Regions from separate parts of the Spiribacter sp. SSL99 genome, predicted to be linked through region 1. Evidence: predicted binding sites of a transcription regulator. Region 1 holds the regulator's gene; each other region holds the start of a gene.
What was found. Region 1 encodes sigma-54, which starts transcription at its own class of promoters, with help from an activator protein. Its sites were predicted from a motif close to TGGCANGNTNCNTGCTT; they were not measured.

Region 2: BA899_RS07915 (putative urea ABC transporter substrate-binding protein) is a predicted target of sigma-54. The motif match lies at 2,571-2,587, and genes of this name have one in related genera.
Region 3: glnK (P-II family nitrogen regulator) is a predicted target of sigma-54. The motif match lies at 2,774-2,790, and genes of this name have one in related genera.
Region 4: BA899_RS06240 (amino acid ABC transporter substrate-binding protein) is a predicted target of sigma-54. The motif match lies at 2,825-2,841, and genes of this name have one in related genera.

Annotation. Positions count from the first base shown of each region.
Region 1 covers NZ_MAOM01000018.1:30,007-34,037, forward strand. Annotated here, with positions in the region: gene rapZ (RNase adapter RapZ) at 1-169, opposite strand, end outside; gene BA899_RS06720 (HPr kinase/phosphorylase) at 160-630, opposite strand; gene BA899_RS06725 (PTS sugar transporter subunit IIA) at 627-1,103, opposite strand; gene hpf (ribosome hibernation-promoting factor, HPF/YfiA family) at 1,109-1,435, opposite strand; gene BA899_RS06735 (RNA polymerase factor sigma-54) at 1,459-2,928, opposite strand; gene lptB (LPS export ABC transporter ATP-binding protein) at 2,990-3,721, opposite strand; gene lptA (lipopolysaccharide transport periplasmic protein LptA) at 3,727-4,031, opposite strand, start outside.
Region 2 covers NZ_MAOM01000019.1:93,678-97,708, forward strand. Annotated here, with positions in the region: gene BA899_RS07905 (ABC transporter ATP-binding protein) at 1-375, opposite strand, end outside; gene BA899_RS07910 (ABC transporter permease) at 372-1,193, opposite strand; gene BA899_RS07915 (putative urea ABC transporter substrate-binding protein) at 1,261-2,349, opposite strand; guanidine-I (ykkC/yxkD leader) riboswitch at 2,401-2,502, opposite strand; gene BA899_RS07920 (16S rRNA (uracil(1498)-N(3))-methyltransferase) at 2,712-3,416, opposite strand; gene ahcY (adenosylhomocysteinase) at 3,436-4,031, opposite strand, start outside.
Region 3 covers NZ_MAOM01000020.1:124,780-128,810, forward strand. Annotated here, with positions in the region: gene BA899_RS08920 (D-amino acid dehydrogenase) at 1-749, opposite strand, end outside; gene BA899_RS08925 (YifB family Mg chelatase-like AAA ATPase) at 779-2,272, opposite strand; gene BA899_RS08930 (accessory factor UbiK family protein) at 2,325-2,606, opposite strand; gene glnK (P-II family nitrogen regulator) at 2,857-3,195, shown strand; gene BA899_RS08940 (ammonium transporter) at 3,218-4,031, shown strand, end outside.
Region 4 covers NZ_MAOM01000017.1:110,676-114,706, reverse strand. Annotated here, with positions in the region: gene BA899_RS06255 (TRAP transporter large permease subunit) at 1-968, opposite strand, end outside; gene BA899_RS06250 (TRAP transporter small permease subunit) at 965-1,507, opposite strand; gene BA899_RS06245 (iron-containing alcohol dehydrogenase) at 1,504-2,646, opposite strand; gene BA899_RS06240 (amino acid ABC transporter substrate-binding protein) at 2,899-3,918, shown strand; gene BA899_RS06235 (amino acid ABC transporter permease) at 4,009-4,031, shown strand, end outside.

The sequences.
Region 1 (4,031 bases):
TGCCCACGGCGTAGTCGGCTTCCTCGCCACTCATCGCAATGTGCTGACCGAATGCATCCAGCAGATCCACCGGCAGGTTGTCGATGCAGTAGAAGCCCGAGTCCTCCAGGGTGGCAAGGGCGACGCTCTTGCCCGATCCGGACAGGCCGCTGACGATGATCAGTCGCATGCGCTGGCCTCCGGGACCTTCCAGGGCCGCGGTGCGGTCACTGCCACAAGCTCGATGATCGCCGCGACCGGCCGCTCGGGCGACAGCGCCAGTTGGGCCAGTCCGATGCCGTGGATCGTCAGGGTCTGCCAGTCCGCCGTGGCGCTTGCCGGGCGTCGGGCCCGGGTCAGTTCGATGGCGCAGTCGATGGGTGACCAGTCGGCCACCGCACCGGTGCCGAAGTGATCGCCGACCGCAATGATCCCAGGCCCGCGCAGGCACAGCCGCCCGCGACCGGCGTCCGGTGCCCGGCCGATCAGCCGGTCACCGCGGTGTATGACCATCACGGCGTCATCGGCCACCAGCTGATGACCGGCGCGCAGCAGCATCAGCGCGGTGTCACTCTTGCCCATGCCCGCCTCGCCCCGAATCAGGACGCCCACACCGTTGACCCGCATCAGCGTCCCGGGGATCTGGCTCATGCGTCGGGCGCCCCGTCGTCGCTGCCGGTCATGGTGGCGTAGAGCTCGGCGTCGCTGCGGCACTGGCGCAGTCGCGTGCACAGGTGTTCGTCGCGAAACAGCTCCGCGAGCCGGGCGAGAATGCGCAGATGCTCATCGTTGCTGTGCTCAGGGACGAGGAGGGCGAGCAGCAGATCCACCGGCTGGCTGTCGGCGGCGTCGAAGGCGACGGGTGTATTCAGACGGACCAGGGCGGCACGCGGGGTCTCGATATCGGGACTGCGGGTATGGGGCAGTGCCACCCCGCGCCCCAGTCCGGTGCTGCCCAGACGCTCACGCACGATCAACCCCTCGAAGATGGCGCGCGTGGCGTCGCCGCCCGCCCGGGTATCGGCCATGAGTTGCTCGCTCATGCGCTCCAGGGCGCGTTTCTTGCTGGTGACGTCGACCCCGCACTGCGTGCGCGTCACCGACAGCAGTCGGGTAAGCTCCATGGTGCTCAGGGTTCCAGATTATCGCCGACGCGTCCCTGCTCCGGATGATGGTCGCTGCGCTTTTCCTTGTGCTTGACGACTTGGCGGTCCAGCTTGTCGACCAGCAGGTCGATGGCGGCATACATCTCGCTGGCGGTGGACTCGGCGAACAGCCGGGCGCCGCTGACCACCAGGGTGGCCTCCGCCTTACGGGTCTTTTTCTCGACGGTCAGAATCACATGGACGTCGACGACATGATCAAAGTGGCGCTCGAGGCGCTGGAATTTCTCCTCGACGTAGTCACGCAGCGCGTTGGTGACATCGACGTGATGGCCGGTGATGTCGATTTTCATGATTTCCCCTTATGTTTTCTTCTTCAGCGTAGCCGTTTGCGTTGGGTTGACGAGGCGATCCCCATGACTTCCCGGTATTTGGCCACGGTTCGCCGCGCCACGTGAATGCCCTCCCCACGCAGCGTCTCGGTCAGCCGTGAATCGCTGAGTGGCCTGGCCGGATCTTCTGCCGCCACCTGCCGGCGGATGCGCGCGCGAATGGCCGTCGCCGAGCACTCACCGCCGTCGGCCGTCGGGACATGGCTTGAGAAAAAATGCTTGAACTCCAGCGTCCCCTGGGGCGTGAGGATGTATTTCCGCGAGGTGATCCGCGATACGGTCGATTCATGCATGTCGATGGCCTCGGCGACATCGCGCAGCACCAGTGGCTGCATCGACTCTTCACCATACTCCAGAAACGCCTGCTGGCGCTCGACGACGCATTCGGCCACGCGCTGCAGCGTGTCGCGCCGCGACTCCAGGCTTTTGATCAGCCAGCGTGCCTCCTGCAGGTGATCGCGCAGCAGGCTGTTGTCACGGCTGCTGTCGCCCCGCCGGATCAGGCTCGCGTAGTAGTCGTTGATGCGCACCCGGGGCGAAGCCTCGGGGTTGATCTCGACCTGCCAGCGGCCGTTGACCCGCCGCACCCGACAGTCGGGGACAACGTAATCGGTGCGGGTTTCGCCGAATCGCGATCCGGGATGGGGGTCGAGTCGGCGGATCAGCGACAGGGCCACGTCCAGCTGTTCCTGGTCGACCTTCAGGTGCTCGCGCAGCGCGACCTGCCGGCCCGGGCTGAACAGTGACCAGTCGGCTTCAATGGCCTGGCGGGCGGTCTGGCGCCCGGGCGTGTCCGGCGGCATGGCGTCGATCTGGATCTGCAGTGCCTCGCGGGCGTCACGGGCGCCGATGCCGATCGGGTCCATGTGCTGGAGGATCGTGAGGACGGCGTTGATGTCGTCCTCGTCGATGTCGGCGTCGACATCGGCGTCGAGGGCGGACCGCAATTCGCTGACCGGCTCGGCCAGATGCCCGCGCTCGTCCAGGGCATCGATCAGTGCGGCGGCGATCTGGCGGTCGGTCGCGCCCAGGCTGGACAGATCGACCTGCCACTGCAGGTGATCGCGCAGCGAATCGGCGGGGGCCGCCTGGCGATCGAGAAAGTCGCTGCCGCCGTCGCCTTCCGCCGTGGCGCCCGCCGGCCCGTTATGACCGGTGTCATCCCAGTGCTCGGAGACCGCCATGCCCTCGCCCAGCTCGGTGGCGTCGGTGGCGTTCGAGCCCAGACGCTCTTCCGACGGATCGGGGGTGGCCGGCGTCGCCCCCTCGGGCGCGGCGGCTGCGGCGGCGTGATCGGTGTCGTCTTCGGGCTCGAGCATGACGTTGGACTCGAGCGCCTCGCGGATCTCGAGCGCCAGCTCGGCCGCCGGCAGCTGCAGCAACCGGATCGCCTGCTGCAGCTGGGGCGTCATGGTGAGCTGTTGACTGGCCCGAAGTTCAAGCGACTGCTTCATTGTTCCCCGCGTGCGAATTGGTCTGGACAGCGTAACGCCGGCTGTCCGGCGCCCGCCAGTCTCACAGGTGGAAGTCCTCGCCCAGGTAGACCGCCCGCACCTCGGCGTTGTCGAGGATCATGCCGGGGGTCCCGTCGGCGATCACCCGGCCGGCGTTGAGGATGCTGGCACGGTCGACCAGGGCCAGCGTCTCGCGGACGTTGTGATCGGTGATCAGTACGCCGATACCGCGCTCCGCCAGGTGTCGGACGATGCCCTTGATGTCGCCCACCGAGATCGGATCAACGCCGGCGAAGGGCTCGTCCAGCAGGATGAAGCGCGGATCGGCGGCCAGCGCCCGGGCAATCTCAACGCGCCGTCGCTCGCCGCCCGACAGGCTGATCCCGGCCTGGTCACGCAGATGCCCGATGCCGAACTCCTCCATGAGTGCCTCCGCCTGCTCAAGCCGTGCCTGGCGTGACAGCCCGTCACGGGTCTCGAGCACGGCGAGCAGGTTGTCGAGCACCGACAGCCGCCGGAACACCGATGCCTCCTGCGGCAGGTAGCCGATCCCGCGCCGCGCCCGGGCATGCATGGGGAGGCTGCCAATGTCATCGCCATCCAGCCGGATGACCCCGGCGTCCGCCCGGATCAGGCCGACAATCATGTAAAAGCTGGTGGTCTTGCCGGCTCCATTCGGGCCCAGCAGACCGACGATCTCCCCACTCTGCAGGCCGATGGAGACCCCATCCACCACTGAGCGTCCGCGATAGGTTTTTGACAGCCCGCGGGCCTCGAGCTGGTTGCGCGCCATGCCGGTCAGTCCGTCGAGGGGTTGACGCTGACATTGACGCGCTCGTCGTCGTCAGCGCCGCTCTCGGCAACGGTACGGGCGGTTTCGGGGTAATGCGTGACGGTGCGTCCGGTCACTGTATTGTCGCCCTGCCAGAGGCGTCCGCCCTGTTTGAGGATCAGCCGCTCGGGGCCGGCGACGAAGTATTCCATCCGCGGTGCCTCGGCCCGTCGCGGGGCGGCATCCGCCACGGTCTCGCGATAGGTGGCCGGGGTGCCATCCACGGTCACCTGCTCGAGCTCGCCCGCGCCATTGCTGAATACCCGCATGA
Region 2 (4,031 bases), on a different contig from region 1:
CAGCATGTCCCGGGCCCGCGCCACGGCCTCGTGCCGGGCGCGGCCAAACAGCCGCCCCAGCGCCGGGGCCTTTTCCATCTCTTCGGCGATCAGCACATTGGCGATCGCCGTGAGGTGCGGGAACACCGAATACTTCTGAAACACCACGCCGCGGTCGGGACCGGGCTCGGCGGCCATGGGCGCGCCATCCAGCAGCAACTGGCCGCGGCTGGGCGACTCGGCGCCGAGCAGCATGCGCAGGAACGTGCTCTTGCCGCAGCCCGAGGCGCCGACCACGGTCACGAACTCGCCGGTCTCAACCCGCAGGTGGATATCCTCCAGCACGACATCCTGACCGTAGGTTTTCCACAGGGCTCTGGCTTCGATCGTGCTCATGCCGACCGCCCCGCGACGTACCATGGAAACAGCCACGCCGTGAGCCGGCGCAGCGACCAGTCGAGCGAGAACGCCAGCAGCGTGATCCAGGCCACATAAGGGATGATGGTCTGCATATCGAGGTAGCGCCGGACCAGAAAGATCCGATAGCCGAGCCCCTGTTCGGCGGCGATTGCCTCGGAGGCGATCAGAAACAGCCAGGCGGCGCCGAGGGCAAGCCGCGTGGCATCGAACAGACGGGGTAGCGTCTGCGGGATGGTGACCCGCAGCAGTATCTGCCAGGTCGAGCCCCCCAGTGTCTGCGCCTTGACCAGCTGCTCGTCGGGGATTTCCTCCACCCGCTGCTGGATGTCACGCATCATGAACGGCAGGATCCCGAACACGATCAGCATGATCTTCGAGAGCTCCCCCACGCCGAACGCGATGAACAGGATCGGCAGGATGGTCAGTGGCGGGATCATCGCGAGCGCGGCGATGAACGGTGAGAGGGTGCGTCGCAGGTAAGGGATCAGACCGGTGGTGGTGCCGATGATGATCGCCGCCACCATGCTGATCGCCACCCCTGCCAGCAGTCGTTTGAGGCTGGCGGCGGTGTCCGCCCACAGCAGGATCTCGCCGGTACGCCGCGACGGCTCGGTGGCCAGCCGCGCGAACGAGTCGGCCATGGTCATCAGGGAGGGCAGAAGTTTGTCGTCCGGATTATCGGCCAGCCGGGCCATTGAGGCCGCCATATAGGCGACAACCACCAGCACGAACGGCAGTAGCATCAGCAGACCGCCCATGGCTCGGCCCGGACGTTGGTTGATCAGTCGCTTCATCGGTATGACCTGCGCGGGCGGAAAGCCCCGGGGGTGCCCATGACACCCCCGGACGGGGCGGGACGCGTTACAGGGCGTCCTCGGCAGCCATCTCCATGTACTCGCTGGTAAAGCGCAGCTTGACGTTGTCCTCCGAGCCCAGCACCGATCCGTCCGTGAACTCGATGCCGACGAAGTCGGGGCTGGTGGCGGTCGCACCCAGCAGACCCCGGTCGTAGGCGAACTGACGGACGTTATCCATGGTTGCCTCGGGCTGGTCGCTGGTCACGAATTCCACCGCGTCGGCGGCGTCGTAGAACATCTGGGTGCTGGCCAACTGTGCCTCGTAGCCCGCCAGGTCGGTGCCTGCGGCCTCGGCCATGCGGGTGCGGGCATCGACGCCGGTCTCATCGTCGCCGGACATCCGCGCCATGATCTCGTACCAGGCACCGGTCAGGGCCTTGCCCAGCTCGGGGTTGGCTTCGAGCACCTCGGTGTTGAGTGCCAGCGTGTCGATGATCTCGCCGGGGATATCCGAGGAGTCGAACACCACGTTGGCCTCTGGCATGGCCCGCAGTTCACTCAGCTGGGGGTTCCAGGTCACCGCGGCGGTGACGTCGGGCGTCGAGAAGGTACCGACGATGTCCGCATCCGAGGTGTTGACGACGGTGACGTCCCGCTCGCTCATGCCGACTGATTCGAGGGCACGGGCCAGCAGATAGTGCGAGACCGACAGCTCGACCAGATTGACGCGCTGGCCCTCGATGTCGGTCAGCTCATCGGTGTCCTTGAGCACGACGCCGTCGTTACCGTTCGAGAAGTCGCCGATGATTGGCAGAGTGGTGTCAACGCCGCTTGCCGCCGGGATGGCGAGGGCATCCATGTTGGTGATGGTGACGCCGTCAAACTCGCCGGCGGTGTAGAGGTTGATGGACTCGATGTAGTCGTTGATCTGGACGACGTCGATTTCGATGTCGTAGCGATCGGCCCACTTGTCGACAATGCCGGCGCTGTCGCCATAGCTCCAGGGCATCCAGCCCACGTAGATGCTCCAGGCAATGCGGAAGCTGTCCTTTTCCTGGGCGCTGGCGAGCCCGGGCAGGGCGAGCATGGCGGCAAGCAGGCCGGCGCCGGCAACGCGCCGGGCGGTGGAACGGGTGCGGTTTGGACGTTTCATGACCGTCTCCTATGAGGTTGGTCGGGATGTCACACGGGAGCCTCTCAACGAATCTCCCGGGCTTTTATCCCGCCGTGTAACCCCTTCCGGAGAGGTCGGATGCTCTCGGACCAGACACCCGCAGAGCGGATCGGAACCCTAGCGTCCTATTGGTGACCTGATTGTAGCGGCTGATCGCCCGAGGCGAATCCGCCGAGGGTCCCGTGTACCCGATTAATACCCTGCAATATCCCTGCCAGTTTCCTGCCGCTGCCTTGCGGGCAGCCCGGGCACCGATGGAGCGTGTCGAGCGACGCGCCGGCGGTCGCTGGGTTTGCACTGTATTGGTTCAGCAAGGGGTCGGTCAGCACCATGAAGGAGCGCTACCCCAGATCGCCGATGACCGTCTGGATAACCGCGAGCGCGGCGACCGGGGCGGTATCGCTGCGCAGGATGCGCGGGCCCAGGCGGATGCGTTGCCAGCCGAGGTCGGCGACGCGCTGGATTTCGTCCGGCGCCAGCCCGCCTTCGGGGCCGATCAGGGTCGCCAGCTCGGCGGTGGGTTCGAGGTCCTGCGCGGCGCGGTCACCCTCGGTGTCAAAGATGACGCCGGGCAGGCCGGCCACGGTGGCCAGGGCCTCGTCCAGCGCGCAGGGTTTTTCCACCGCTGGAATGCGATTGCGGCCGCACTGCTCGCAGGCGGCCACCACCACGGCCTGCCAGTGGCGCTGTTTTTTCGCCCAGCGCTCAGCGTCAAGCCGGACCACGCAGCGCGCGCTGATGACCGGGATGATGCGCGCCGCGCCCAGCTCGGCGGCCTTCTGCATGGAGTAATCCATGCGCTCGCCCTTGCTGATGCCCTGCAGGAGGGTGACGCCCACCGGTGCCTCGGCCTCGCGGGCCGAGAAGGCCTCGATCCGTGCCTGCGCCCGGCGCTTTTCCAGGGCTTCGATGCGGGCGGTGTATTCGCCGCCGCTGCCATCAAAAAGCACAAGCCCGTCACCGCTTCGCAGTCGACGGGCCTGTATATGTCGGACCGCCGCGTCGGGGAGGTCGATGACCTCTCCGACCGGCGGGATGCCTGTCACATGCAGGCGGGTCGCGGGATCAGTAGCGATAGTGCTCGGGCTTGAACGGCCCATCGACGGTGACCCCGATGTACTGGGCCTGATCCTCGCGCAGCGTGCTCAGCTGAGCGCCGATCTTATCCAGATGCAGACGGGCGACTTCCTCGTCCAGGTCCTTCGGCAGGACGTAGACCTTTTTCTCGTAGCTGCCGTCGTTGTTGAACAGCGCCATCTGCGCGAGCACCTGGTTGGTGAAGCTCGCCGACATCACAAAGCTCGGATGCCCGGTGGCGCAGCCCAGGTTCATGAGGCGCCCTTCGGCCAGCAGGATGATCTTCTTGCCGTCGGGGAAGATCACGTGATCCACCTGCGGCTTGATGTTCTCCCACTCGTACTGGCGCAGCCCGGCCACATCGATTTCGTTGTCGAAATGGCCGATGTTGCAGACGATGGCCTCGTTTTTCATGACCTTCATGTGGTCATGGTTGATCACGTTGTAGTTGCCGGTGGCGCTACAGAAGATATCGGCTTTGTCGGCGGCCTCTTCCATGGTCACCACGCGATAGCCTTCCATGGCCGCCTGCAGGGCGCAGATCGGATCGATCTCGGTGACCCAGACACTGGCGCCCAGGGCCT
Region 3 (4,031 bases), on a different contig from region 1:
ACGAATGCGTCGGCCTCGAGGGTGGTCTGGTCGGTGTCGATGGCCCGCAGCCGGCCGGCTTTGACGTGCAGGCGTTGTACCGATTCGCCCAGTCGCAGGGTCAGTCCGCGCTCGACGGCCTTCTCGCCCAGCCGCTGACAGAAAAGGCGGGCATCACCGCTGGCGTCGTCGGGGTAGAAGAACCCGCCGGCGAGTTCCGCCTGGATATCGGCGAGTGCCGGCTCGCGCTGGCTGATCCCGGCGGGGCTCAGCGTCTCGTGGCGCACCCCCGAGTCCGCCATCAGGCGGCTGCTGGCGCGGGCGGTCTCCATTTCCTCGGGATGCCGGAAGATTTTGAGGATGCCGTTGTGCGCCTGGGTATAGTCGATGGCGGTTTCCGCCTCGAGCTCGCGCATGCGCTGCAGGCTGTAAGTGGCCAGACGCGCGTTGACGGCCGTGTTGCGGGCGTGGTGATGGGGGCGGCTGTAGCGCAGGAATCCCAGTCCCCAGCCCATCAGGCGCGGCAGTTGCGCGGGCCGCAGCAGCAGTGGTGAGTCCTCGCGCCCCATCCAGCGCAGCAGCTGGCCCAGGGCCTGGGGGGTATTCCAGGGCTCAGTGTGGCTGGCGTGGAGCATGGCTCCATTGGCATGGCTCGCCTCCGAGGCCAGTTCCGGTGCCCGGTCGAGCAGCGTCACCGAATGACCGCCCTCGAGTAGATACCATGCCGTGGCCACGCCGACCAGGCCGCCGCCCATCACGATGATATTCACTGAACCTCCCCTGACGTATTGCGTTCAGTTTAACGCTGAACCCGCTCACGATAGGACAGTGCTTCGGCGATGTGGTGTTCCCGTATGTCAGCAGCGCCGTCGAGATCGGCAATGCTGCGCGCGATCCGCCAGCAGCGGTGCCAGCCGCGTGCCGACAGACCAAAGCGTTGGGTGGCCTGGCGCATGATTTGCCGGCCGGCGACATCGAGTCGGCCGACGCGGCGCATCGCGCTCACCGGCAGATGACTGGCCGGGATCCCGTCACGGTCCAGCTGGCGCTCGCGGGTGATCTGGACGCGGCGGGCCACCGCGTCGCTGGACTCGCCCTCAGTGCAGGTGTCGAGCTGGGCGGCGGTCAGCCGGGGGACCCGCACCTGCAGATCGATGCGATCCAGTAATGGCCCGCTGATGCGGTTGCCGTAGCGACGGATCTGCGCCGGCGTGCAGCGGCAGTCATGGTCGCTGTCACCCTCGTAGCCGCAGGGGCAGGGGTTCATGGCCGCAATCAGCTGGAAGCGGGCGGGAAAGCGCAGCCGCGCGTTGATCCGCGAGACGCTGATTTCGCCGGTCTCGAGTGGCTCGCGCAGGGCCTCGAGGGCTTCACGGGGGAATTCGGGCAGCTCGTCGAGGAACAGCACCCCGTGGTGGGCGAGCGAGATCTCGCCGGGCCGCGGGCGCACGCCACCGCCGGTCAGTGCCCGCGACGATGTGCTGTGATGGGGGCTGCGGAAGGGGCGTCGGGCCCAGTGAGCGGGGTCAAAGCAACCCTCGGCGATGGAGTGCAGCGATGCCGACTCCATTGCCTCGGCATCGGTCATGGCGGGCAGCAGGCCCGGCAGGCGTGCCGCCATCAGGCTTTTGCCACTGCCGGGCGGGCCGCAGAACAGCAGGCTATGGCCGCCGGCCGCGGCGATTTCAAGGGCCCGCCGCGCCGGCGCCTGGGCGATGACATCGCGCAGATCGGGGCCTGCCGGGGCATGGCCGCGCCCGCTGGGCTGCGCCGGTGGCAGGGGACGCTTGCCACCGAGATGCCGGGTCACATCGAGCAGATGATCGGCGCCATGCACGGGGCCACCCGCCAGCGCGGCCTCGGCGGCATTGTCGGCGGCAACGACGAGGGTTTCCGAGGCGGCGGTACAGCGCAGTGCCACGGGCAGGGTGCCGTTGACCGGACGCAGGCGGCCGGACAGCGCCAGCTCGGCGCAGAACACGGTGGTCCCGCAATGCTGTCCGGGAATCTGGCCGGAGGCCACGAGGATGCCCAGCGCAATCGCCAGGTCGAAGCGGGCGCCATCCTTGGGCAGATCGGCGGGGGCGAGATTGACGGTGATGCGGCGACGCGGGAATTCAAAACCGCTGGTGGTCAGTGCCCCGCGGACCCGGTCGCGGGCCTCGCGCACCGCCGTATTGGGCAATCCCACGATGGACAGCGACGGCAGACCGCCGCCCAGATGAACCTCGACGCCCACGCGCGGGGCATCGATGCCCACCGCCGCGCGGGCCTGAATCTGTGCCAGTGCCATGGCGACGCACCTCCCTGTGCGAAGCTGAAGACCCGCGCGTGGCGGGCGGGAATCAGTCGGCGGCGTCGTCCGGCTGTGCCGCTTCGCCGGTGGTTGGCGTCCCCTCGAGCGCCGCGACCCGGGCTTCCATCGCCTCGAGGCGCTCGCGGGTGCGGGCAAGCACCTTGGCCTGGGCGTCGAATTCCTCGCGGGTGACGAGCTCCATCCGGCTGAAAGTGCTCTGCAGCGCCACCCGGGCGTTCTTCTCGACTTCCGCCTGAAAGTCGCGCAGCCCGCTGGGCAGGTTTTCGGAAAAGCGCTTCGCCATGTCGTCAAGCTGTTTCGGATCGAGCATTGTTCGGCCTCCGTTGACTGTCGGGCCAGTTTAAGGCGTTCGCGGGCAATTCCCAATCCACGGGGCGACTCATTTTGGTGCGTCCGATGAACGGAGTTTGCACCGAGAAAGTGCATATCGCCCGCGATGCACAGGATCAGGTCGCCGATCGCTGAGCGCCTGCTCGTTGGCATGGTCCGTGCATAGATTCTGGTGCATTTATATCGTTCATGGGCACCGGGGGATCCGGTCCCGACAGGGGAGTTCAGGCATGAAGCTGATCACTGCGATTATCAAGCCTTTCAAGCTCGACGATGTCCGGGAGTCACTCTCGGAGATCGGCGTGCAGGGCGTCACCGTCACCGAGGTCAAGGGATTTGGCCGTCAGAAAGGCCACACCGAGCTCTATCGGGGGGCTGAGTACGTCGTCGATTTCCTGCCCAAGATGAAAGTCGAGGTCGTGCTCGACGATGATCTTGTCGAACGCGCCATGGAGGCAATCAGCAAGGCGGCCAACACCGGCAAGATCGGCGACGGCAAGATCTTTGTCTCGCCCGTCGAACAGGCCATCCGCATTCGTACGGGTGAAACCGACAAAGACGCACTCTAAGGAATCACTGGGAGTCTGAAACATGTCTGCAGAATTCAACGAACTGGCCTACGCGCTGGATACTTTTTACTTCCTGATCTCCGGGGCGCTGGTCATGTGGATGGCCGCCGGGTTCACCATGCTCGAATCGGGCCTGGTGCGCTCGAAGAACACCACCGAGATCCTCACCAAGAACGTTTCGCTCTACGCGATCGCCTGCATCATGTACATGCTGATCGGCTACAACATCATGTATGGCGGCGGCATCAGCAGCGTCATTCCGTCCATCGGCGGCATTCTCGGCGCATCGGATAACGTGCCGGCGGACATCGCCGCGGGCAGCGATGCCTACTACTCGAACATCTCCGACTTCTTTTTCCAGGTGGTGTTCGTGGCAACCGCGATGTCGATCGTCTCGGGTGCCGTGGCCGAGCGGATGAAGCTCTGGACATTCCTCCTGTTCACGGTGATCGTCACCGGCCTGGTCTATCCCATCCAGGGCTTCTGGAGCTGGGGTGGTGGCTTCCTGGCCGAGGTCGGTTACTCCGATTACGCCGGCTCGGGCATCGTCCACATGTTCGGTGCGGCCGCGGCGCTGGCGGCGGTGATGGTGCTGGGCCCGCGCAAGGGCAAGTTCGGCCCCAATGGCGAGGTCAAGCCGATTCCGGGTGCCAACATGCCGCTGGCCACGCTGGGTGTGTTCATCCTGTGGTTCGGCTGGTTCGGCTTTAACGGCGGCTCCGAGCTCAAGCTCTCCGACGCCGGCTCAGCCAACGCGGTCGCCCTGGTGTTCGCCAACACCAACCTGGCCGCTGCCGGTGGTGTCGTCGCCGCGCTGGTCACCGCGCGCCTGATGT
Region 4 (4,031 bases), on a different contig from region 1:
GCACTGAACACGGTGGCGAATACCGTGGCGCCCACCAGAATGGTGAACACCATCGCGGTCAGCCGGACCGTGGTGTCGGACACGGACAGCAGACTGCCGCGCGAGAGTTTGCCATAGGCGAGCGCCAGCAGCAGCGCCCCGAACGCCCCCATGGCGCCCGCTTCGGTGGGGGTGGCCAAGCCCACGAAAATCGTCCCCAGCACCGCGCCCACCAGCGCCAGCGGTGGGACCAGGCAGCGCAGCACCGCCAGCCACAGGGGGCCAGCCGGGCCGCGGTCGTCGGCACCCTCCGGCAGCGCCGGAGCAGCCAGGGGCCGGCGCCAGGCAACCAGCGCGATCCATGCCACGTAGGCGATGCCCAGTAACAGGCCGGGGATCAGCGCACCGACAAACAGGTCCCCCACGTTCACGCCCATCTGATCGCCAAGAATGATCAGGACAATGGACGGTGGGATGATCTGGCCCAGCGTGCCGCTGGCGGCGATGGTGCCGGTGGCGAGGCGCTGGTCGTAGCCGTATTTGAGCATGACCGGCAGTGCCAGCACGCCCATCGTGACCACCGAGGCGCCCACCACACCGGTGGCGGCGGCAAGCAGCATGCCCACCAGCACCACCGAGACCGCCAGCCCGCCGCGCAGCCGTCCGAACAGCCGGCCCATGGTCTGCAGCAGGTCCTCGGCAAGGCCCGAGCGCTCGAGCATGCTGCCCATGAAGATGAAAAACGGCACGGCAACCAGGGTGTAATTGTCCATGATCGAGCCATACACCCGCTGCGGCAGGATGCTGAGCCGGGCGACACGGAACAGCGGCTCCCACGGCAGGGCGATGCCCAGACCGGGCAGCCAGTCGCTGGCGATGAGCGTGAACAGCAACCCCGTCCCCGCCAGGGCGAAGGCGACCGGATAGCCGCTGAGCAGGAACACCAGCAGCACGGCGAACATGGCCAGGGGCAGAAGCTCGTAAATCATTGCGCCTCCCGCCCGGTCAGCGTGGCGGCGGCCTTGATCGCCTGACTGATCCCCTGGGCCAGCAACAGCGCGAAACCGATCAGGATGACGGTCTTGATCGGGTAGAGCGGCAACCCCCCGGGGTTAGGGCTGACTTCGCCCCGCGCCCAGGCCAGGGCGACATAGTCAACGCCATTGAGGAGCATGACCCCACAGAATGGCACCAGCGCGAGCAGCGCACCCAACAGATCCACCCACGCCCGCGTGCGGGCGCTGAATCGGGACTGGAGAATGTCGACGCGGATGTGCCCATCGTGGCGGAGCAGATAGGCGCTACCCAGCAGGAAGATCACCGCGAAAGCCTGGATCTGGCCCTCGAGCAGGGCGTTCGAGGACAGCTGCATGCCGAGCTCCGCGCCCAGATAACGGCCAATCACGTTGATCACCCCGAGGGCGATCATCAGCATCGCCACCCATCGCAGCGCCCGGCCCACCCGGTCGCTGAGCGCATCAATCATTCCTGAGAGCGTCAGCAGTCCGCGCATCACACGGCCACTCACCAGGCCGACTCCATCATCGCCACCAGGGTTTCGGCGGGCAGCACCACCGGGTTGCCCTTCATCGATGAGGACCGCTCGGCGGCCGCGGCAATCGCTGGCAGATCACTGCGCGCGAGCCCCGCCGAGCCCAGACCGGGCAGCCCCTGCGTACGGGACCACTGCGCGAGGTGATCAATGGCCGTGTCAGCCTCGCAACCCAGGGCGTCGGCGATCCACCCCTCCACCGCGCGGATCCGCGCGGCGGTTGCACCATGGGTGGCGGCGCGATTGGCCCGCAGGGCCGCTGGCAGCAATGCGCCGGCAATGGCGCCATGGGGCAGGTCGGTCATGCCGCCGAGCGGCCCGGCAAGGCCATGCACCGCACCCAGCCGGGCATTGGCGAGAGCCAGCCCCCCGGTCAGACTGACCCAGGCCATGTCGTCACGCGCGGCCGGATCCTCGCCCGCCATCAATCGCCGGAGCGCCGTCAGTCCCAGAGGAATCGCATCGCGGCAGAGTGCATCGGTAAACCGATTGGCCTGACCGCTGAGATACGGCTCAATCACCTGCGTCACGGCGTCGAGACCGCTTGCCAGGGTGACCGCGGCCGGTGAGTGATCGGTCAGGGCAGGATCGACGAGGGCCACTGCCGGGAGCAGACGCGGATCACGCAGTGACACCTTGCGGCGGGCCTCGGGCACGTCAATCACCGCGTTGCGGGTCGCCTCGGTGCCAGTGCCGGCCGTCGTGGGGAGGGCAATGAACGGCAGCGGCGTGGCATCCAACGCGGCACCGCCACCCACCACCTCGAGATAGTCCAGCACATCCCCCGCGGCCGGGATGAGCGCCGCCACCGCCTTGGCGGTATCGATCACGGACCCGCCGCCCAACCCCACGACCACGTCGACGTCGGCCTGACGCCCCAGCGCCACGCCGGTCTCGATGAGACCCACATCGGGCTCGTGGGGGCAGGCCAGGCACGCGCACCCGGTGCCCATTTCCGTCAGTCCGTCGACCAGCCACTGCGCCCGAGCGGCGTTGGCACCATGAACGACCAGTGCCCGGCGGCCATGGGCGAACACGGTACTGACCGCCTCGACGGCCGTATCCCGACCAAACCGGACATGACGGGGCAGGTGCAGATCAAAGGCGGTGGACATGCGCTTCTCCGGGATTTTTCAAGCCGCCTATCGTCGCAGGCGGATGCCGGGTCGTCCATGCCATCAGATGCACTGTTTATGTGCAGATCGCCCGGACTTGTCCAGACTGGTGCATCCGTGACATAACGGATCCCGGCACCGTTGACGGCCGCGGGTCGAGGAGGAGAGTCCACCCGATTGGCACGTAGTTTGCTTGAGACAGGGGTGCCGAACTGGCTTTGCACACCCTCGAGACAAAAGAGGAACGCGGGAATGAATAAGACAATCATCTCAATGGGCCTTGCCGCGACCGGGCTGCTGGCGTTTGCCGGCACCACACAGGCGGCCACCCTTCAGGACGTGCAGGATGCAGGGGAACTGCGCTGCGGCGTCAGCAACGGGCTGCCCGGGTTTTCACAACCCGACAGCAGCGGCAACTGGGCGGGCATCGATGTGGACACCTGCCGGGCCGTCGCGGCCGCGGTACTCGGTGACGCCGATGCCGTGGAATTCATCCCCCTGACCGCCGCGGAGCGTTTCACCGCCCTGCAGTCGGGCGAGATCGATGTGCTGTCGCGCAACACCACGTGGACGACCACCCGTGATGCGTCGCTGGGCCTGAACTTCACCGGCACCAACTACTACGACGGGCAGGGCTTTCTCATCAAGACCGCGCTCGGCGTCGACAGCGCCTATGACCTCGACGGGGCCGCGGTCTGCACCCAGGCCGGCACCACCACCGAGCTCAACCTGGCCGACTTTTTCCGGGCCAACGACATGGAGTATGAAGCGGTGGTGTTCGACACCTCCGAGGCGAGTGCCCAGGGCTTTGACAACAACCGTTGTGACGTCCTGACCTCGGACACCTCGCAGCTCGCGGCGCTGAAGACCCAGCTGACGGATCCGGATTCCGCCGAGATCCTGCCGGAGATCATCTCCAAGGAACCGCTGGGCCCCGTGGTCCGGCAGGGCGATGACGAATGGTTCAACGTCGTCAAATGGGTGCTGTTCGGGCAGATCAATGCCGAAGAGTACGGCATCACCTCGGAGAACGTCGAAGAGATGGAGTCCTCGGACAACCCGAGCGTGCAGCGTATCGTCGGCACCTCCGGCAACATGGGCGAGATCCTTGGCCTCGACGACGACTTCATGGTCGATGTGATCAGCCAGGTCGGGAACTACGGCGAGATGTTCGAGCGTAACGTGGGCCCGGACACGCCGCTTGGCCTCAACCGGGGCAATAATGCCCTGTGGACCGACGGTGGCATCCTCTACGCACCGCCGTTCCGGTAAGCGCACTACGGCGCAATGAAACCGCCCGGGCGTCGGATGCCGATGCCCGGGTGCTGACAACCCACTCACCCACGGCACAGGCCGGCAGTCATGAGCAGCGACCCGACACCGCT